DNA from 2 places in the Shewanella sp. AS16 genome. Region 2 is predicted to be linked to the other one. Evidence: predicted binding sites of a transcription regulator. Region 2 holds the regulator's gene; the other holds the start of a gene.
The links. The regulator MetJ, encoded in region 2, represses methionine synthesis genes. The targets are predictions, from matches to a motif close to TAGACGTCTAGACGTCTA.

Region 1 (3,796 bases), 210 kb from region 2:
CCCTACAAGAAACTGGTGTCGGGTTACTGGGATCTGACCGAGAATATCGCGACCAGTGCCGTCGACAGCCTGGTAGAGCTGAAGATTGCCGGCGTCGATGCCGACGAAGTGCATACCCTGGCGTTGTTCAGTGTCTTCGGACAAATAGTCAGCCTGACGGCCTTCGCCTATCTCAATGCCGAGTCTGAACAGTCGCTGCCAATCAGTCTGATTAAGTCTTTGATAGATAATAATCAGAAGAGCCTCACCCTGGATGCCTTGGAAGGGTTGGATCTCGATAAAGATCTGCGGCAGGAATTTATGATTGCCCATAACCTGAGGCAGACCCATGAGGTTAACTCGCCAGGGCTGGTACTCAGGAAGGTGTTGGCCAAACAGGGCTTGCTGTTAAGCGCCTTGTCATGATCCTATGCCTGACAACCAAAACGCCTGCAACTTGCAGGCGTTTTTGTTTATGTCTTATGCCATTTTCAGCCAGGGGCGTTAGTTCGGCTGCTTGAGCTGATGTTGCAGCCCTTCGCCTGCGACCAACTCCAGCCAGCGCTGTATCAGCCTGGCATTGCTGCTGTTGCGGCGATAGGCGCCGAACAGTGGCCGTTTCAGGCCTTCCTGCCCCAGCTTGACCGACGTCAGGCTCAAGCCATGGGCTTCATTGATGGACCAGTTGGGCAAGGCCGCCACCCCATCCTTACAGGCGACACGCTGCAGCAACATCATGGTCAGATCGCAGCTCTTCTGTTCGCCGGCCTCGACCCCTGCGGGTTCGAGAAAGTGCCGATAAATATCCAATCGGGCCAGAGGTACCGGATAGCTGATGAGCGGCAACCTCGCCAGCTGCTGCGGCACCACATGAGTTTCCTTTGCCAGCGGGTGATCTTTGGCAACCAGGAGTTTAACTTCGAAATCGAATAAATGTTGATAGGCCAAGGCATGGCCGGGCACAGGATCCGAGGTCAGCACTATGTCCAACTCCCCCATGTCCAACGCGTTGAGGGAGTCGAACAGGTGGCGACTGGACAGGTCCAATTCGGCTTGGGGGTAGGCTTCACGGAATTGCTCCATCACAGGCATCAACCAGCGAAAGCAGCTATGACATTCGATGCCGACCCGCAAGCGGTTGGCATCGGCATCCAGCCCCTTCTTGAGATCCGTTTCCGTCTCCAACACCAGGGGGAGAATTTCTTCCGCCAGATGCAACAGCCTGGAGCCTTCGAGGGTGAAGGAGAGCGGCTTGCTCTTGCGCACGAAGATAGGCGAGTTTATCCGGGTTTCCAGTTCCTTTATCTGATGGGACAGTGCCGACTGGGTCACGAAGCGTTTCTTCGCGGCGGCGGCCAGGCTGCCACTTTCTTTGAGTGCCATCAGAGTGCGTAGGTGTCTTAGCTCTATCATCATACCCCCACATGAATCTCGTTCATGTTTCCCTTGAAATCAATTCGATTGCCTGTCCTGAGACTAACACAGTAAACTTCTAGACGTCCAGATGCCCGGATGGGTTTTATCCTTAACGGCGTCGCAGCGGTTAACCGCTCTCATCATCAAGAGGTAACTTGTATGCAATTGAATAGTCTTGGCTTCCCCCGTATCGGCCGTCGCCGCGAACTGAAATTCGCCCTGGAAAAATATTGGCGTGGTGAAATCACCCAGGCGGAGCTGAAGGCGGTCGCCAGTGAGCTGCGCCATACCCATTGGCAGTGGCAGGCCGATGCCGGCATAACCCAGTTACCTGTGGGAGATTTCGCCTTCTACGATCAGGTCTTGACCCTGAGCGCCACTTTGAATGCTATCCCCGAACGCCATAGAGGCGAAGGTGCAATCGATCTGGATACCTTGTTCAGGGTTGCCCGCGGCCGGGCACCGAGCGGTAAGGATGCCGCCGCTTCCGAGATGACCAAGTATTTCAACACCAACTATCACTATCTGGTGCCCGAGTTGAGTGCCGAGCAAGACTTCAATGTCGCCTACGAACAGCTGTTCGATGAAGTTGCCGAAGTCCAGGCTCTGGGGCACCAGGCTAAACCCGTATTGCTCGGACCCGTGTCTTTCCTCTATCTATCCAAGACAGTGGGGCAGGACTTCGACAAGCTGAGCCTATTGCCCAGGCTGGTGGGCGCCTATGCTGAAATCTTGCAGCGTTTCGCCTTGCAGGGGGTCGAGTGGGTGCAGCTGGATGAGCCTGTGTTGGCGCTGGAATTGGATAACGAATGGCAGGCGGCATTTTCTCCTGCCTATGAGCTGCTCAAGGCGGCCAAGGTGAAACTCCTGCTGGCCAGTTACTATGGCAGCATAGCCCATCATCAGCCTCTGGTATCTGCCTTGCCTGTTGCCGGCTTGCATCTGGATCTGGTGACCGCGCCCGAACAGCTGGCGGTTTTCGTCGACGCCTTGGCGCCGGAGCAGGTGCTGTCTCTGGGGGTGATCAATGGTCGCAACGTCTGGGCGGCCGAGTTGGATCTGTTGGCGGAAAAGCTGAGCCCGCTGACGGCGAGTCTGGGCGAGCGTCTGTGGCTCGGCACGTCCTGCTCCCTGCTGCATAGCCCAGTGGATCTCGAGGTGGAGACGCAACTGGCCCCTGAGTTGAAACAGCAACTGGCGTTCGCCAGACAGAAGCTCGGTGAGCTGGGACAGTTGCGCGAGTTGCTGCAACACCCGGCATCGGCCTCTGCCCGGACCATCATCGAAACCTGTGCCGCGCGCCGCGCCGCCAAGGCCAGCGCCGCAGATCACGAGGTGCAGGCCAGGGTCGCCGCCCTAACGACGGCAGATTATGAGCGCGACAGCGACTTCGGCGTGCGTCAGCAGAAGCAACAGCAGAAGTATCGTCTGCCGCTGCTGCCGACTACGACTATCGGCTCTTTCCCCCAGACCCCGGCGATCCGCGGACTGCGCAGCCGTTGGCGCAAGCAGGAGTTGACAGATGCCGCCTATACTGAGCAATTACAGCAAGTGACCCGTGACACCATAGCGCGTCAGCTGAAACTGGGCATAGATGTGCTGGTGCATGGCGAAGCCGAACGCAACGACATGGTGGAATATTTCGGTGAGCAGCTCGAAGGCGTGGGTTTCACCAAGCATGGCTGGGTACAGAGTTATGGCTCCCGCTGCGTCAAGCCGCCACTCATCTATGGTGATGTGAGTCGTCCCAAGGCCATGACTGTCGACTGGGCGGTATTCGCCCAGAGCCTGACGGATAAGCCGGTCAAGGGCATGCTCACAGGCCCTGTGACCATATTGCATTGGGCTTTTGCCCGCGAAGACATCAGCCGCGATGCCATAGCGACCCAACTGGCGCTGGCTATCCGTGATGAGGTGCAAGATCTGCAGGAGGCCGGCATAGGCATAATACAGATAGATGAGCCCGCCTTTCGCGAAGGCTTGCCGTTGAAACAGAGCCAGTGGCAGCATTATCTGGATTGGGCCGTCAATGCCTTCAAGCTGAGCGCCGCCGGGGTAACGGATGAAACGCAGATCCACACTCACATGTGTTACAGCGAGTTCAACGATACCATAGGCGCCATAGCCGCCATGGATGCGGATGTGATCACCATAGAAACCTCCAGATCTCGGATGGAACTGCTCAGCGCCTTCGAAGATTTCGAGTATCCCAACGAGATAGGTCCTGGGGTGTATGACATACATTCGCCCAATATCCCGACCGTCGAGGCCATGGTGCACCTGCTCGAGAAGGCGGCGGCCAAGATCCCCCTGCGTCAGCTGTGGGTGAACCCTGACTGTGGCCTGAAGACCCGCACCTGGGAAGAAGTCGAACCGGCATTGAATAACATGGTGCAGGCGA
Region 2 (3,796 bases):
TCTCGACCCCACCCAGGCTCTCGGCCACGGAAAACAGCTTGAGCGCCCCGAGAAAGGCCACCAGTTCCGCCTCGCCGCCTGCGAGCTCGAAGCTCAGCATGGCACCGAAACCCAATTGCTGCCTGGCGGCTATGGCATGGCCAGGATGACTGGCGATCCCCGGGTAGTAAACCCGGCTCACCTGCTCGCTGGCCTGCAGCAGCTCGACGATGCGCTGGGCATTGTTCTGATGTTCACGGATACGCACCGCCAGGGTGCGCAGCCCCCTCAGGGTCAGGTAGCTGTCGAAGGCCGAACCCGTCAACCCCAGGGTGTTGGACCACCAGTGCAGGCGCTCGCCGATTTCAGGGTCTTTGGCCACCACGGCGCCGCCGACCACGTCGCTGTGACCATTGATATACTTGGTGGTGGAATGGAGCACCAGGTCGGCGCCGAGCAACAGCGGCTGCTGCAACACGGGTGACAGGAAGGTGTTGTCCACCAGCACCAGGGCGCCGACCTCATGGCTGGCACTGGCTATGCTGGCGATATCCACCACCCGCAGCAGCGGATTCGATGGGGTCTCCAGCCAGACCAGCTTAGGTTTCTGTGCTATGGCCTGGGCCAATGCGGCTTCATCCCCCTGATCGACCACGATCAATTTGAACGCTCCCTTGTTCGCCAGGTTGGTGAACAGGCGGTAGCTGCCGCCATAGCAGTCGTGGGGCACCACCAGGAGATCATCAGGGCCGAGCAGGCTGGTCACCAGGGTGATGGCCGCCATGCCGGTGCAGGTCACTATGCCGGTACTGCCATGCTCCAGCTTGGCCAGGGCTTCACCCAGGATACAGCGGGTCGGGTTACCCGAGCGGCTGTAATCGAACTCTCTGGGGTTGGTGTGACCGTCGAAGGCATAGTTGGTCGACAGATAGATGGGCGGCACCACGGCACCATGCTGAGTATCGCTCTCTATCCCCTGACGCACTGCCACTGTGGCTAATCGACGCTCAGTCATGTTCGGCTCCTGAAGGCTGGAATCACACCATAAAGATGTCTGGACGTCTAAATGTACCTAAGCCGGACAGTAGCGTCAATAAGAGTTTGGCCGTTTGGACGTCTAAACATAAAGAAATCCATTCCTAATCATGGTGAATTCGCAGCAATAATTTGACTGTGCTTCGTAAGGGGTTAAAATCTGCCCCGAATTTAAAGATTTTACAGGTGAGTGCATGACTGAATGGAATGGTGAATACATCAGCCCTTATGCTGAACATGGGAAGAAGAATGAACAGGTCAAGAAGATCACTGTCTCCATTCCTCTGAAAGTACTGAAGGTACTGACCGACGAACGCACCCGTCGCCAGGTCAACAACCTGCGTCATGCGACCAACAGCGAGCTGCTGTGCGAGGCCTTCTTGCACGCCTACACGGGTCAACCCTTGCCAGATGATGCAGACTTGTCCAAAGACGCACCGGACAGCATCCCGGCCGAAGCCAAGCGTCTGATGGACGAGATGGGCATAGAGTGGGAAGACATGGAGTAAGCATTTGCTTACCCGGGTCGAAAATACAAAGTAATAAACACAAAGGGATCGGATTGCGATCCCTTTGTGTCATCGGAATCTTAGCTTGTCCATGAGCCCTTCATGATAGAAGTCCACACCCTGGCGCTGGCGTCACTTATCATCTTCTTCGGCGCCCTGACCCAGAGCCTGATAGGTTTCGGCCTGGCTGTGGTCGCCAGCCCGCTGTTGTACATAGTGGATCCCCAGCTGGTGCCGGCGCCCGTGATCATGATGGGCTTCGCCATTTCCCTGCTATCCCTGTTCAGAGACAGAGGACATCTGGAGTTCGGCGGCCTGCAATATGCCCTGCTCGGGCGCATCCCCGGCGGCCTGCTCGGCGCCAGTCTGCTGCTGTTCGCGCCGCAACCCCTGCTCGGCCTGGCGATCGCTTTCATAGTGGCCATCGCGGTGCTGTTAAGCCTGTTCAGATTCAGCCTGCCGATCAACAGGATCAGCCTCTTCTGTGCCGGGGTCGTCTCGGGTATCTTCGGCAATATTGCCGCCATAGGTGGACCGCCCATGGCCATACTCTTGTCGGGCAAAGATGCGAGGCAGTTTCGCGCCGCCCTGTCGGCCTTCTTCATCTTCAGCTCGCTGATCGCCCTGGCCATACTGGCGCTGACCGGGCTGCTGCAAGCCAAGCATCTGTGGTTGTCCTTGCTCTTGCTGCCATCCGTGCTCGCCGGCTATCTGGTGGCGGGACGCCTGATTGGCCTGGTCAACAAAGACAAGACCAGGGCGGTAACCCTGATCTTGTGTGGTGTGAGTGCATTGGTATTGACTGTGAAGTCGAGCCTGAGCCTCTTGGCCCAATGAAGGGGAGCGAACCCGGCATCAGAAATGATAGGAAGTTTGCAACACAGCGCCCATCGCATCATCCGTGCCGTACATGCCAACCAGGTCCAGATTGAACACGCGTCCAAGGCTAACCCCAGTGCCTATGGAATAACGCCCGGCCGTCTTAGCCTCAAGATCTTGCCTATACCCGAGGCGCAATGACAACCAATCGGTCGCCCTGAGTTCACCGCCCATGCGCCAATACTGGCTACCGTCGATGTCGGCAAACTCATAGTGACGGGTCAGCTCTATGTCTGAGCTCAGGGTCAGCATGGACCAATCGTAGGCGATACCCGCAGTGACGCTGGGGGCGACCCTGTAGGTCTGTACCCGCCCCAGGGGGTCGACCCTCTCCAGCTCACGCCTGAACAGATTGCGGCCCGAGACGCCCAGAGTCAGTCCCTCGGTTAATTCCATGGCAACCCCGACATCCAGATTGAACCCGAGATCTTCGTTGCGGTAACTGTCATTATCTAACTCACCGGCCTCAAGGTTGTTGCCAGCCATGGCATAGTAATGACTGTCCAGGTATTGCAACCCGGGGGAGAGCCCAAGCATGACAGGCATGTTGACTATCGACAGCGGAAAACTCAGCGCTAAGCCGAGATCCGCCACTGAGCCTGCAGTCATCTGCCCCCGGGACAGCAAGTCGGTCTCCGCCGGCGAATTGCCGGGATCCAGGCGATGCAGATGGATGAAGCGGTCAGAGGTCGCCATGGCGTTGCTGCGGGCCTCATAATCGCCCTGAGCGCCATAAGATGCCGCGCAGTAGATAACTGAGCATGCCAGTGCCAACCACTTCAATTTCATCTCATTCATCCTCTTGCTTTTATCGTTTAAAGATAGCTCAAGGCCAGGGCGGCGCCGTAGATTTTTTCCGGAGCAACACATTTACCGCCCTGCGCTTGCAAGGCGAATGTGGCCAAGCTGCCCCAAGCAGGTAAATATGAGGATATGTAAGATGTTAAATGGACAATTTGGCACTCTGACCCGCGCCCTGTTCGAGCGGGAAAGCTGGGATGCTCCGCACGGCTATTGGCTGCGGTGATCCGCCGCCGGTTTATTGAGTAACTTACATTGCAGGGTCCGCCTGTGCATTCCCTGCCTGTACGGCTATTGGCAACGGTGATCCGCCGCCGGTTTCTTGAGTAACTTGCGCTGCAGGGTCCGCCTGTGCATTCCTTGACTGTACGGCTATTGGCTGCGGTGATCCGCCGCCGGTTTCTTGAGTAGCTTACATTGCAGGGTCCGCCTGTGCGTTCCCTGCCTGTACGGCTATTGGCAACGGTGATCCGCCGCCGGTTTCTTGAGTAACTTACATTGCAGGGTCCGCCTGTGCATTCCCTGCCTGTACGGCTATTGGCAACGGTGATCCGCCGCCGGTTTCTTGAGTAACTTGCGCTGCAGGGTCCGCC

Region 1: the regulator MetJ is predicted to act here: its motif matches at 1,465-1,482, upstream of metE (5-methyltetrahydropteroyltriglutamate--homocysteine S-methyltransferase).

Annotation. Positions count from the first base shown of each region.
Region 1 covers NZ_JAKCLK010000002.1:32,107-35,902, reverse strand. Annotated here, with positions in the region: gene LZP73_RS05030 (HDOD domain-containing protein) at 1-405, shown strand, start outside; gene LZP73_RS05025 (LysR family transcriptional regulator) at 484-1,392, opposite strand; gene metE (5-methyltetrahydropteroyltriglutamate--homocysteine S-methyltransferase) at 1,555-3,796, shown strand, end outside.
Region 2 covers NZ_JAKCLK010000002.1:245,506-249,301, forward strand. Annotated here, with positions in the region: gene metB (cystathionine gamma-synthase) at 1-994, opposite strand, end outside; gene metJ (met regulon transcriptional regulator MetJ) at 1,209-1,523, shown strand; gene LZP73_RS05925 (sulfite exporter TauE/SafE family protein) at 1,626-2,360, shown strand; gene traF (conjugal transfer protein TraF) at 2,379-3,191, opposite strand; gene LZP73_RS05935 (response regulator transcription factor) at 3,738-3,796, opposite strand, start outside.